3 regions of the Paenibacillus hamazuiensis genome follow, and region 3 is predicted to be linked to each of the others. Evidence: predicted binding sites of a transcription regulator. Region 3 holds the regulator's gene; each other region holds the start of a gene.
The links. The regulator LexA, encoded in region 3, represses DNA repair genes until DNA is damaged. The targets are predictions, from matches to a motif close to CGAACATATGTTCG.
Positions count from the first base shown of each region.

Region 1: the regulator LexA is predicted to act here: its motif matches at 2,548-2,561, upstream of MYS68_RS34820 (ImmA/IrrE family metallo-endopeptidase).
Region 2: the regulator LexA is predicted to act here: its motif matches at 1,634-1,647, upstream of recA (recombinase RecA).

Region 1 is NZ_JALRMO010000001.1:7,883,992-7,888,839, forward strand. It holds gene MYS68_RS34805 (5-oxoprolinase subunit C family protein) at 1-256, shown strand, start outside; gene MYS68_RS34810 (CD3324 family protein) at 887-1,180, shown strand; gene MYS68_RS34815 (S24 family peptidase) at 1,430-1,849, opposite strand; gene MYS68_RS34820 (ImmA/IrrE family metallo-endopeptidase) at 1,839-2,477, opposite strand; gene MYS68_RS34825 (helix-turn-helix domain-containing protein) at 2,603-3,394, opposite strand; gene MYS68_RS34830 (hypothetical protein) at 3,563-4,216, shown strand.
Region 2 is NZ_JALRMO010000001.1:3,025,296-3,030,143, reverse strand. It holds gene pgsA (CDP-diacylglycerol--glycerol-3-phosphate 3-phosphatidyltransferase) at 1-274, shown strand, start outside; gene MYS68_RS13295 (competence/damage-inducible protein A) at 289-1,536, shown strand; gene recA (recombinase RecA) at 1,717-2,772, shown strand; gene MYS68_RS13285 (RecX family transcriptional regulator) at 2,852-3,553, shown strand; gene rny (ribonuclease Y) at 3,819-4,848, shown strand, end outside.
Region 3 is NZ_JALRMO010000001.1:2,129,756-2,134,603, reverse strand. It holds gene MYS68_RS09330 (hypothetical protein) at 1-254, opposite strand, end outside; gene MYS68_RS09325 (DUF896 domain-containing protein) at 281-466, opposite strand; gene MYS68_RS09320 (hypothetical protein) at 597-959, opposite strand; gene MYS68_RS09315 (LysM peptidoglycan-binding domain-containing protein) at 1,028-1,369, opposite strand; gene lexA (transcriptional repressor LexA) at 1,514-2,137, shown strand; gene glnA (type I glutamate--ammonia ligase) at 2,223-3,560, opposite strand; gene MYS68_RS09300 (MerR family transcriptional regulator) at 3,649-4,059, opposite strand; gene MYS68_RS09295 (methionine gamma-lyase family protein) at 4,238-4,848, opposite strand, start outside.

The DNA of each region.
Region 1 (4,848 bases), 5.8 Mb from region 3:
AGCCCCCGGCACCGTCCAAGTGCCGCCGGGCGGGCAGCCGATCGTGCTGCTCGCCGACTGCCAGACGACCGGGGGGTATCCCCGGATCGCCCACGTCGCGGCCGTCGATCTGCCCCTGCTCGCGCAGCTGAAGCCGGGTGATACCGTGCGGTTCCGCCCCGTCACCGTGGAAGAAGCCGAAGAGCTGCTGTGGATACGCTCCCGGGAGCTGCAGCTGCTCGCCGCAGGGATTGCGGCAAGGATTAAATCGGTATAACGATTCTTTCGCTTGAGCGAGCCTTCCGAATGTGAGTTAATGGAAGTGCGGCCGGCAGCGCGGCAAATGGCGACGTTTGCAGCGGCTTCGTTTAGCTAGCGAACGGAGGAAGCGGCCAGTTCTCGAGAAAGGAGTGATCGAAAGAAATGATTACGTTACCTGAGGTGGTCTCTGCGTAAAGCAGAGCCTTGCAACCGGAGGCCTTCGGGCCTCCCCTATATTTTTTGCTGGACATACATACTTGTCTTTGGTTATACTGAAAGTGTGTTGGATAATAATGTTAAATAATAACAGGTGAAAGGAGCGTTGTGCCGTGCTGACAACATTTGGATTTGAGGGGTTTCCCGATTAACAATTGAATAAGCTCGTAACAAGACCGTCCACCTGCTAAGTTTCATATTGGAAGAACCAGGGGTACACGATTGTTTTTGGGGATCGTGTTTTTTCATTTTTGCCGCCTGGGTTCGGGCTCGTGACGTCTGCTGCAGACGTTTTTTTGTTTTTCGGGAAATTCAAAAAACTAATTAGGAGGTATAACGATGAGCACACTTAATACATTTGGATTTGCATTTGGAGTTAATGCTTGGAAGTCGGAAACAGCTCAAGGTAAACTTAAGGAGGTTTTTGTAAATGAGTTACAAAAACGGAAAAGATGTTCTTCCCCCTAGCTTGCTTAAACAGCTGCAAGAATACATTCAGGGTGAGATTATTTATATACCGAAAAAAGAACAAAAACGCGCGGGATGGGGCGAGAACAACGGAACCCGCCTGTTCATCAAACGGCGCAACAACGAAATTTTTCAGCAGTATCAGAACGGCTCAACCGTAAGGGAGCTGATCGAAAAATACCATCTGTCGGAAGACAGCATCCGTAAAATCATCGTCAAAACCCGCGTCAGCCTGGCGCGGCAGGCGGAGATGTGATGGCACGGACACACATGAGCCGCGGACCGGTGGAAGGGTCCATCGGCGGCGGACGAACCCGGAGGCGCAGAAGCGGCCTCCGGGTTATTTGTATAGAGATTAATTAGCTGGAGACGTCCAACATTCCGAATCGCGAGAAAAAACTTCCGCCGCCGGGGGCCCCACCAAGTATTCGGAATTTGCTGCGAAGCGTATCTTCACTTTGTTGGGGGAGCAGCTATCGCTCTTAAGTTTTCCTCATGCGACCGGTCAGTGAAAATGAACGATCTGCACATGCTCGTCGTCTTTCATCGCGTTATCGAGCACCGCGACGATCCGGATGTTCTCCGTCGGCAGCTGCAGCTCGGGGTATATGTCGCCCGGTACCCGCAGCAGGGTCGTATCCCCCGACCAATGCGCTTCCCGGATAATATACTCGTCCTCTTGGCGGATCAGTGCGATTTGTCCGCTGGCGCGAAGCGGCTGTGTCGTTCCGAACAGCAGATAGTCGCCTTGGCGAATGCCGAGTCCGGCAAGTCCCTCGTCGGCGAGCTGCAGCGCGAACTGGGCCTCGGTCACCCGGGGCAGTTGCAGGTGCGGGGCGCGGGACAAGTCGGCATCGTCCAGGCTCAAGCTGAAAAAGCGCTTCGTTCGGCCTTCGGCGACCACCGGTATGATTTTAGTTTGCATCGTCGGCCTCCTCTTTTACATATCCGACGACGCCTCTTTCCTTACTGTAAAGCATCGTTGAACGGCCTGTTCGAACGGCAAAATCGATGCCACCGCTTCTAAACCGGTTGTCCTGCCCCCGAATGCCGGCTTGAAAATCATCCTCCCGCCGCGAGGCGAGCGACTGCCTGACGAAATGCTCCAGCCTGCGCAGCGCAAACGCCGGACGGACGCGAAATATGCTTGCGATCGAAGCGGCCGCTTCGGTCTTGTGCTCCGGCAGCTCCAGCGCGAGCAGCATAAAAGTGGGCACGCAAAGGTGCATCGCGAACTGATCGGCCTTAGCCTCCTGAAGCCGGATGAAATCGATCGGCATGACCAACTGGTTGCCGGCGTGAAGCAGTATATGGCACAGCTCGTGGGCGAAATCCTCCATCTGCTCCTCGCGCGAAAGCCTGCTGTCGAGAATGATCGAGCCCATGCCGCCGCGTTCGAGCGCCCTGCTGCTCATCTCTGCATAATGCACCCAAATATCAAGCTTGTCCGCTATAACTTCCGGCTCCAGCTGCTCCGGCTGCGTGATTCCGAGATGCTGCAGCATTCCGCTCACTGTCTCCTCCAGCGGCGTCATTTTATATCCGTACTTCATAAATTCCCTCCATATATCTGACCGTATTAAAAAAGTTCAAGCCTCTTCATTCGCCGTTACCCATAGAACGGGAATGAACGTTCGATATATAGGTTGAAGAAAAGCCTTTCCGAGGGCTTTCCGCTTCATTCTCCTTGCCGCTGTCCAGGAGAGCGTCCCGCTTCCCGCTGCTTGATAATATCCCAAATCTGCCTAAGCTCCGCGCGCCGTTCCTCCGGGGCCTCGAGCAGCTCCTTGAACCACAAGCCGAGCTCGGGATCGGTATCCTGCAGCGAAAGCTCGGGGAGAACGGTTGAGGAGGAGGTGGCGGTACTTGCATCTTTATCGGCATGGCCGTTCCTACTGGCTGAACCTTCGGTATCATCTCCCGAACCTGAAGCTTCCGCAGTAGCATCGTCGGCATTTGTGGTACCTGCGGTAGAGGGGGCCGTATGGCGAAGTCCCATTACGGCATCGCCGCTTAATCGCGGACTGCGCTCTGTGGGAACGTTGTGCACCTGAGAACGGCTTAAAGAGAAATGCGCTCCCCTTGCAAAAAGCGTTCCGGGGCCCCCGGGACGGCGCTCGGCGAGACCGCTTCTATGCGAACTCCCTTCGCGAATCGGCCCTTCCACCGCTTGATCGCTCGTGCGCGAGCGAGTGCCCGTTGCGGGATGTTCCCCTGCGGAACTGCCCGAACCTGAAGCTTCCGCGTCAAATCCGCCACGAGACGGTTCCTTCGGCGGAGTTGTTCCGAGCAGTTCGTCCACGCTAACCTGCAGCAGCACGGCCGCTTTGCGGATGGTGTCCAGCGACGGCTCCCGATACCCTGTTTCGTAACCGGCATATGTACTTTTGGCGATACCCAGCTCATCGGCCATACGCTGGATGGACCAGCGGCGGCTTTTGCGAAGCTGCTGCAATTTCGGACCGATCATTTGTCTTCATCTCCGGCGAACTTATGTTTGTATATATAGTTTCGCATAACGCGTACGTTTTTTCAATAGTCTGGAAATAAATTAAAATTTATGCTTGAAATGTACGCGAAATGCGTACATAATATAATTGAATAGGAACATATGTTTGCATAGAAGGAGCCGTGAACCATGACGAAATGGACGAAGACGGATCAAGAGCATTTCAGGGAACATATTTGCGGAGCATGTCCCGGCAGTCTTTGGGGAGAGAAGAGCATTTGCCGCATTCATCAAATATCGATCGGACAAGTTGAGGACTGCCCGGAATGGAAGCCGCGATCCGGAGCGCGTAAAGCGGTAGTGAGGGAAGCGGAGGAAGATTATGGTTCCTCCTCCGGACAAGCCTTCGAAAGAGCCATCCAGGTGGATGAGGAAGTTAAAGACTACTCGTGGATGGTGCGCGAAATGGTCCGCTTGCGGGAAGAACTGGAACAGATCGACACCGGCTTAACGTCCAAATACGGAATCGATGCCGCCCAACCGAAAGGCAAGGGCACGTACAGCAGCGTCGTATTAAGAGAAGTGCAGAAGCGGGATAAATGCTGGAAGCGGCTTTTGGCGCTGGAGGAGAAGGTGAAGCGGATCGACGCGGCGGCGGAGCAAGTGAAGGACGGCCGATACCGGACCGTGCTCGAATGTATGTTGGACGGGCAGCGGATGAACGCGATTGCCCGGCACATCGGAGTGTCGCGGCAGCGGCTGTACGAAATTCGCCGGGATCTGATGGTGCAGCTTGCATCTTATATGTATGGAGAGGAAGTAAGCAGAGATCGGACGGGTTGATGATTTGATTATTTAAGGCATATTAAACCAAAATTCAAATAAAATCCTTTCCGGTTTATATGTAATGACAGGAACAATGAACAATCTGGGTGAACCCTGGGTTGGACAGGGAGCTGACGTAGGGCGGCTCCTTTTTGTTTCCGGTAGTAAATCTTTTGTGGAAGGAGGAGGAACATTTTGGGCAAGGATGGCTCGTACCGGCAACCCTTAAATCAGTAAGCACGCCTAGAGCCGGCCAAGCTGTTTCGGCATATACTGTAAAGGCCAATGGCGGGTCTGGAATAACGGCTACTGCATAGATCCATCCAGTAAACTCACTATGGACTTCGGCTTTAGACTGTACCCTACTGGAGCAATCGTCAGTTGCAGCGTGCCTGTGCTATAGCTGTTCTTGTATGCACAGGCAGCGTCACAGGGTACGATACTTTTGTAGAGTACAAGCGTATCTTCCGGCAAAAACCGCCAAGGCGTCGCGACGGCCGCGCCGTATGGAGTGTATATGCGGTTGGTGCAGTAACAAATCGGTAAAGAATACGGACCTGTACAGCTTTTGATTAAGGAGCTGGGCAGGTAGCGAGCGTCTGTTTCGACCATCGCGCAAAACGCCAACTTATCGTCTTGAAGAAATGGTA
Region 2 (4,848 bases), 900 kb from region 3:
GATCATCAGCAGGGAATTCGCGATTACGGGGCTTAGGCAAATCGCTCTGTTGGAGGGGCTTGTCATGGCTGCGAGCAAATGGGGAAAATGGAAGACGGCGGCGCAAATTACCGCCATCATATCGCTATTGATTAACAATTTCCCGTTTGCTTTCATCAATTTCCGCTTTGACCTATTTGCCAGCTGGGTTGCCGTAATCATCACGATTTACTCGGGAATCGACTACTTCGTGAAAAACAAACATGTGATCAATTTTAGCGACGAGCAAAAGTAGGGGGCGGTACATACGTGAAAGCGGAAATCATTGCGGTCGGAACCGAGCTTTTGCTCGGACAAATCGTCAACACGAACGCGCAATATTTGGCTTCGGCCTGCGCGGATATCGGAGTAAACGTTTACTTTCAAACCGTTGTCGGCGACAACCCGAGTCGGATCAAAGAGGCGCTAAGCATCGCCAAAAATCGCGCCGAGCTTATTATTTGCACCGGCGGCCTCGGCCCGACGCAGGACGATTTGACGAAAGATGTGCTGGCCGAATTTGTCGGCGATCGGCTCGTCATGCACCGGCCGTCCATGGACAAGATAGAGGAGCTGTTTCGCTCGCGCGGCATCCCGATGGTAGAAAGCAATGCGAGACAAGCGCTGATGCTGGAAGGCGGCGATCCTCTGCTGAACGACAACGGCCTTGCCGTCGGCGTCGGGGTTACTCACGAAGGCACTCATTACATACTGCTGCCGGGTCCTCCCCGGGAAATGAAAGTGATGTTCGACAATTACGCCAATCCATGGATACGGCAAAAGATGGGCGGCGTAAATCCGCTGTTCTCGAAAGTGCTGCGGTTTATCGGCATTGGAGAATCGAACCTGGAGCACGAGCTGATTGATTTGATCGAAACGCAGTCGGATCCTTCAATCGCTCCTTATGCCAAAGAAGGAGAAGTGATGATCCGGCTGACGACCCGCGCAGCGGGCGAAGCGCAAGCCGACGAGAAGATCGCTCCCGTGGAACGGGAAATTCGCAGCAGGCTCGGGCAGTATATCTATGCGGATGAGGACATTCCGATCGAGCGAGCGGTGCTTCGGCTTTTGCAGGAGAAAGGGCAGACGCTGTCCGTCGCGGAAAGCTGCACCGGCGGGCTGCTGGGCGATCTGATCACGGCCATACCGGGAAGCTCGCAAGCTTTTGTCGGAGGAATCATCTGCTACTCCAACGGGCTCAAAAACAAGCTGCTGGGCGTCCCTATGGAGCTGATGGAAGGTCCGGACGCTCCCGGCGCGGTGAGCGCGGAGACGGCCGTTTTGCTGGCGCAAAACGTTCGCCTTACGACGGGCTCCGATTTCGGGGTGGCGATTACCGGCGTAGCGGGACCGGGAGAGTCGGAACGCAAACCGGCCGGAACGGTATATGTCGCCGTAGCCCACAGCGGCGGTACGAACGTGGAATTGCTCAAACTTTCCGGCAACCGGGAAACGAATAAACTGAGGTCGGCTAAAAACGCGCTTTATCAATTATGGAAAGTGCTGAAGCAAGTTTGAGCGTTGCAAAAAAACGGAAATTGTGGTATATTTGATGAAACGGAAGAACCGTAACGAGTCGCTAACTTGGTTACGGTTTTTATTTTGCCAAAAAAAGCGAATGTATGTTCGAAAAAATACTTGGCAATGTCCGAAAAAGAAGGTATTATATACTTATAAATGAAAAAGGAAGTGAGTGTTTTGACAGACCGTCGCGCAGCACTGGAAATGGCCCTTCGGCAAATTGAGAAGCAATTCGGCAAAGGGTCGATCATGAAACTCGGCGAATCCACCCATATGCAAGTTGAAACGATTCCGAGCGGCTCGCTCGCCCTCGATATCGCGCTTGGCATCGGCGGTTTCCCGCGTGGCAGAATTATTGAGATTTACGGACCGGAATCTTCGGGTAAAACAACGGTTGCGCTCCATGCGATTGCCGAAGTGCAAAAAGCCGGCGGACAAGCCGCTTTCATCGATGCGGAACACGCGCTTGACCCGGTTTACGCGAAAAATCTGGGCATCAACATAGATGAGCTTCTGCTGTCCCAACCGGATACCGGCGAGCAGGCGCTCGAAATCGCCGAAGCACTCGTACGCAGCGGAGCCGTCGATATTATCGTCATCGACTCCGTAGCCGCCCTCGTGCCGAAAGCCGAAATCGAAGGGGAGATGGGCGACTCTCACGTCGGCCTGCAGGCCCGCCTGATGTCGCAGGCGCTCCGCAAATTGTCCGGTGCGATCAATAAGTCCAAAGTTATCGCAATTTTCATTAACCAACTGCGTGAAAAAGTCGGCGTCATGTTCGGTAACCCGGAAACGACTCCGGGCGGACGCGCGCTCAAGTTTTACTCTTCGGTCCGTTTGGATGTGCGCCGCGTTGAAACAATCAAACAAGGCAACGATATGGTCGGTAACCGGACGAGAATCAAGGTCGTCAAAAACAAGGTGGCGCCTCCTTTCAAACAAGCGGATATCGACATCATGTACGGGGAAGGCATCTCTCGCGAAGGCAGCATCGTAGACATCGCCACCGAGATGGACGTTATCGTGAAGAGTGGAGCTTGGTATTCTTACAATAACGAAAGACTCGGCCAAGGCCGCGAAAATGCGAAGCAGTTTTTGAAGGAGAATCCGCATATCGCCGACGCGATCGAGAAGAAGATCCGCGAGAACAGCAATTTGATCACGACCGTGGGTCCGAATCAAGATGAAGAGGAAGAAGAGAACGAAGACGATTTGTTGGCTGCATTTGAATAAACGTAATTTACAATCTAAGTAAACGTGAAGCACCTTTAAGATATGTTAAAGGTGCTTTTCACTATTGGAGAGGTTTTTAATGAATCAGGATCAGCAAGTGGACAAGCCAAGCGGAGTGATTTCCAAGGTCGAGAAGCAAGAAAAGCAGCAGGAAAGGTACAATATTTACATTGAAGATAAATATGCTTTTTCAGTTTATGAGGATACATTAATCAAATATAAGCTGTTTAAAGGCACGGCTGTGGATATCGGGCAGATCGAACAAATATTAAAGGCGGATGAGCTTCAGCGGGCGTACCGAACCGCCATCCTTGCGTTATCGAGACGGCTGCGGACGGAGCAGGAGCTGCAATCGCGCCTTGCAGGCAAAGGTTACGATCCTGAAATTTCTCGAGAAATCATTCGGCGTCTCAAGGCAGAGGGGTATATTAACGATTACGAATATGCCGTTTCCTTAACGAAGCAACGGGTGATGTCGCAAAAAAAAGGGAGATTGTATGTTCGTCAGGAGCTGCTGCACAAAGGGATCCCGAAGGAACTGGCGACGGAAGCGCTGCAAAAGATCGATCCTGAAACCGAATATGAGCAAGCGCTCGAGCTGGCTTTGAAAAGATGGAACCGCAGCAGCGACCAGTCGCGTGAAGCGAAGAGGAAGATCGCGGCGTTCCTTCTGCGAAGAGGGTACCCGGGCAGTGTTGTTTCGCAAGTGGTAAAAAACCTGCATGCGAATAAACAGCATTCGGACGAAGATGAGCATGCAGATGAAATTGAATTTGATTAATCAGATTAATTATTAATGACATGAATAAACAGAGGCAAAAGGCGACTGGAATTTTGAAGCGCTTGACAATGTTCTCAAGCAAAATATAAAATAATATTGTATATTTTTATACACGAATCCCTACCCATTTTATAGGATTCGGAAAGTAAAATCGCCAATTTTTACTTTATTTTCGTGAAATGTAATGTAAGCGTAATGGAAACGGATTAAAAAACCGATTTATCCCAAGCTTACCCCTTGGAGAATCAACGAGGAGGTGAACTGGATGACACTTGGCATCTGGGTCGTAATCATTCTCGTTGTTGGTGTACTATGCTTAGGGATTGGTTATTTTATCCGCAAATCTCTTGCAGAGGCGAAAATTTCCAGCGCTGAGCACGCAGCCGAGCAAATTAAGGAAGCGGCCAAGAAAGAAGCCGAAGCGCTGAAGAAAGAATCGGTTCTTGAAGCGAAAGACGAAATTCACAAGCTCCGGACCGAAGCTGAAAAAGACATTCGTGAGCGTCGGAATGAAATTCAACGACAAGAGAGACGATTGTTGCAAAAAGAGGAATCGCTGGATAAAAAATTAGAATCTCTTGAGAAAAAAGAAGAGCAGGTCGCCAACAAAGAGAAACGTATCGAAGAAACCCAAGCTCAAATCGATCAGTTGTACAAAGCTCAGGTTGCCGAACTTGAGCGGATTTCCGGTTTAACGACGGAGGAAGCGAAGCAAATTATTTTGACGAACGTCGAGCAGGAAGTGCGCCATGAAACGGCACAGCTGATCAAGGAGCTGGAGCAGCAAGCTAAAGAAGAAGGCGACAAAAAGGCAAGAGATATTATCACGTTGGCCATTCAAAGATGCGCTGCGGATCATGTGGCGGAAACGACGGTTTCCGTCGTTGCGCTGCCGAACGAAGAGATGAAAGGCCGAATTATCGGTCGTGAAGGCCGTAATATCCGCGCGCTGGAGACGTTGACAGGCATCGACCTGATTATCGACGACACGCCGGAAGCGGTTATTTTATCCGGGTTTGACCCGATCCGACGTGAAATTGCCCGTACGTCTTTGGAAAAGCTCGTTGCGGACGGTCGGATTCATCCGGCCCGTATCGAAGAGATGGTAGAGAAATCCCGCAAGGAAGTGGACGAGCGTATTCGCGAATACGGAGAGCAGGCCACTTTCGAAACAGGGGTTCACGGTTTGCACCCGGATCTGATCAAGATTTTGGGCAGACTGAAGTTCAGAACAAGCTACGGCCAAAACGTGCTGAAGCATTCCATGGAAGTTGCTTATTTAACCGGTTTGATGG
Region 3 (4,848 bases):
GTAAATATACCGAGCAAAATATAACAGCCGCCCGTTATCCAATACATATTGTCCTGCTGGGCAAGGCCCCGGAACGAAATAAAGCAGAAAATACCGACCGCGATCAATATGACGGGAAAAAACCAGCTTCTCCCGCGAATCGTCACCCCTTCGTCGGATGAAGCGCCGGAGAGCGGTTTTTTCCCAACTTTCACCCGCTGCTTATTCAGATGCTTCGTATTTTTTTGAACCATGCGTTCCCATTTTCGCGACATTCCGATCCCCCTAATAACTTAATCTTCTACTCTTCTTTATCGACAAATTTGATATTGTCCAATTGGACACGCAGCGAAGTTTTAAATGCTTCTATATACCTTTTTCTCAATTCGTTGCGTTCGTCGATTTCCGCGTCCGTAAGCCCCTCGGCTTTCGCTTTCCTGGCCAACTGATTAATTCGCTCAATATAGTCCGGATTGTTTTCGCTCATGAGTGTCCTCCCGATGTTCGCCTTCATAGTCCATTTTTCCAAAATACAAAATATACTTTGACATTGTCTGTACATATTGTCAAGCCAGCTTCACAGACAAAGTAAAAAGGCCCTCGATAGGGCCTGATCATTAATTATGTACAAGTAAATGAAGCTGTTCCTCAGCTTTGGCGATTCTGCTTAATTGGTAATCCAATCTGTCATGGGTCAACCTGACTTTTTCAAGAATAACATTGTCGGCATTGATATTTTCCGCATGATATTCTTGAAGAGTCTTCTCCAGCCTGTCCACCCGCTGATTCAGCTCCCGAACTTCCGCCCTTACTTCCTGCATATTGTTTTCCAGCTTGGTCATCCGGTCTTCCAAACCGGACATGCGGTTCTCCAAGCCGATCATCCGATCTTCGAGGCCGATGAAGCGATTTTCAAGGCCGATCATTCGATTTTCTAGGCCGGTGAAGCGGTCCAACAATTCCCTTAGCAATTGTTCCAACGTTCTACCCCACCCTCTCTATGAAAATGGTAAACTTAGTATAACACGGTGGCAGAACGTACGAAAGGTCAAGGTAAAAATAACAGCTGGCCTTCCTTCAAAACGCTGCTCTTCAACTTGTTCGCTTCCTTGATTTTATCGATGTATGTACGTATGTCCTGATCTCGCGTTTTGTTGGCGGAAGCGATTGACCACAGCGTGTCTCCTGGCATAACGACAACTGATCTGGTCTCCGCGGTTCCGGAAGTTTTGACCGAGGCCGATTCTCCGCTCGCATACACCGTTACTAAAGCAGAAAAAGTAAATATGATTGAAACGACAAACAATACGAACAAAAAGCGAACAAGCTTTTTATGTTTAATCACCGATGTGTCTGCTTTGTTATTTACTAACGCTGAATTTGTATACATTGAAATGACCTCCAAACATTTGTTCTGGTCTCATAATAACACGAACATTCGTTTGGGTCAATATGTTTTCTCGAACTTATGTTTGTACGAACTCCGGTTCTGTGCTATACTTTGGATAACGAATACAAATATGGAGTGATGACCGTGGGGAAAATTTCCAACCGCCAGCAAGCGATACTGGAATTTATTAAAAATGAGGTCAAAGACAAAGGTTACCCGCCGTCCGTCAGAGAGATCGGCGAAGCGGTGGGACTAGCCTCCAGTTCCACAGTTCATGGACATTTGGAAAGACTGGAGAAGAAAGGTTTAATTCGCCGGGACGCCACCAAGCCTAGAGCCATCGAAATTTTGGACGGCAGCGGCGAAGGATCGGGCGCTTTCGCTCTTTCCGTCGTGCGGGTGCCGCTCATCGGGCGGGTAACCGCCGGCGTACCTATTACGGCCACTGAAAACATCGAAGATTATTTCCCGCTTCCGAGCCATTATGTGAACGACGACAACGTGTTCATGCTCAGCGTCATCGGCGACAGCATGATCGATGCCGGCATCCACGACGGCGACTACGTCATCGTCCGCCAGCAGCCGACCGCCAACAACGGCGACATCGTCGTCGCCATGACGGAAGATGATGAAGCAACGGTGAAGCGCTTCTACAAGGAACGCGATCATTTCCGCCTGCAGCCCGAGAATCCCACTCTTCAACCGATTATTTTGAAAAACGTAACCATCCTGGGCAAAGTGATCGGACTGTTCAGAGACATTCATTAATCGACGATCGCCATCCCTCATGCAAATGCAATAAAGCCCCTCTCGCCGGCCGAAGCCGAGGCAAGAGGGGCTTTTTTTCTTAGTATTAGTACAACGACATGTACTGGTCTCTTTCCCAAGCGTGCACCTGGGTCCGATAGATGTCCCATTCGATTTCTTTCAATTCCACGAAATGCGCCAGAGCATGATCGCCGAGCGCGTCGCAGATCACATCGTCGCGCAAAAGCTCGTCAATTGCCGTTTTCAGATTCACCGGCAGACTCGGGATCCCTTGCTCTTCGCGCTCTTCGTCGCTCATGACGTAAATGTTGCGGTCGGTTGGCGGCGGCAGCTGCGTTTTGTGCTTGATGCCGTCAAGACCGGCCTTCAGCATGACAGCCAGAGCCAAATAAGGATTTGCCGCCGGATCCGGATTGCGCACTTCGATCCGGGTGCTGAGGCCGCGGGAAGCCGGGATACGGATCATCGGGCTGCGGTTGCTGGCTGACCATGCTACGTAACAAGGAGCTTCATAACCCGGTACCAGACGCTTGTACGAGTTGACGGTCGGGTTTGTGATCGCAGCGAACGCACGGGCATGCTTCAAAATGCCTGCCATATAATATCTGGCGGTTGTACTGAGGCCGAGCTTGTCGCTTTCATCGTAAAACGCATTTTCGTTGCCGCGGAACAGCGACTGATGGCAGTGCATACCCGACCCGTTCACGCCGAACAGAGGTTTCGGCATAAATGTGGCGTGCAAGCCGTGCTTGCGGGCGATCGTTTTAACGACGAGCTTGAACGTTTGGATCTGGTCGGCCGCTTTGAGCGCATCGGCATATTTAAAGTCGATTTCGTGCTGTCCGGGTGCTACCTCATGGTGGGAGGCTTCGATCTCAAAGCCCATTTCCTCCAGCGTGATGACGATTTCGCGGCGGCAGTTTTCCCCAAGATCCGTCGGTGCAAGATCGAAATAACCGCCCTGGTCGTTCAGCTCCTGGGTCGGATTGCCCTTCTCGTCCGTCTTGAACAGGAAAAACTCCGGTTCCGGACCGACATTCATCGCCGTAAAGCCCATCTCCTCGGCTTCCTTCAGGGCGTTTTTCAAAATGCAGCGCGGGTCCCCCGGGAACGGACGGCCGTCCGGCAAATAAATGTCGCAAATCAAACGGGCTACTTTATCTTCGGTCACCCATGGAAAAACAACCCAGGTGCTTAAATCCGGATATAAATACATGTCGGATTCCTCAATCCGCACGTAACCTTCGATGGAGGATCCGTCAAACATCATTTTGTTGTTGAGCGCTTTTTCCAGCTGGCTTACGGGAATTTCCACATTCTTGATCGTACCGAGCAGGTCGGTAAACTGAAGGCGGATGAAGCGAACATTTTCTTCTTTCGCGATGCGCAAAATGTCTTCTTTCGTATAAGTTTTGTCAGCCACTGTAAAAATCTCCTCCTTAGGATATGTACAAAATGAAGAGTATGCCCGAAACCCGATTTAAGTTTTGAACATACTCTTTGCAAACGCTTTAGTGGAAAAACCGGGAAAGCTCCCCTTGTATAAGCGATACTTGGCCCGGGCGTTTGCCGCCGCCAAGCAGCTGCTGCTTGAGCATTCTATGCAGCTGGGTATCGGTCAATTCCTTGCGTTTAACTTCGGTTTGCTCGGTGATGACGGTGGCTTCCTCGGAATCCTTGGATACGGGCAGAAGCACCTGCTTGATCCCGGCGATGTTGACACCCTTCTCGATCAAATCCTTGATCTCGAGAAGCCGCTCGACATCGTTGAAGGAGTAAAGACGCTGGTTCCCGGAAGTCCGGGCCGGTATGACCAGTTCATGCTGCTCGTAATATCTGATTTGCCGCGCTGTGAGGTCCGTCAGCTTCATGACGATGCCGATCGGAAAGAGCGCCATATTTCTGCGAATTTCATCACTCATGACCTATCACTCCTGTACAGTGTGAACGTAACTTTATTGTAACGTTCTAACAAAAACGTGTCAAGTTGTGTTAGGTTTTTGGGTCAGTAGGCGGCCGCAAGCTTTCCGAGGCAAATCCATTCCCTTTGTACAAACTGCTGAATAAATTCAAGATTCTTTCGTGAAACAGACTCCCGAATTATGTAATGTTAAGTAACAATAATCCGCGGTCGGCCATGTTCTGAAGAGCCGTCAGTACGCCGAGCTTACAGTGGGAGTAGGTCAGCCCTCCCTGCATGTACGCAATGTACGGCTCGCGGATCGGGGCATCGGCGGACAGCTCCAGGCTGCCGCCCTGAATGAAAGTTCCCGCGGCCATGATAACCGGGTTTTCATAGCCGGGCATATCCCACGGTTCGGGAACGACATGCGAATCGACGGCCGCGGCCTGCTGGATGCCTTGAACGAACGCAATCAAATGTTCCGCGCTTGTGAAGCGGATCGCCTGGATCAAATCGGTGCGCGGATCAGACCAGCGCGGATGGCTTTCGAAACCGAGCTGCTCAAACAATGCCGCGGCGAAAACAGAGCCTTTCACGGCCTGTCCCACCAAATGAGGAGCGAGGAAAAGCCCTTGAAACATCGCCCGTGTCGTCCCCAGCATCGCCCCTACCTCGCCTCCGATGCCCGGCGCCGTCAAACGGTAAGCGGCAAGCTCGACATATTCGCTTTTCCCGGCGATATATCCTCCGGTCGGGGCGATGCCGCCTCCCGGATTTTTGATCAGCGAGCCGGCCATCAGATCGACTC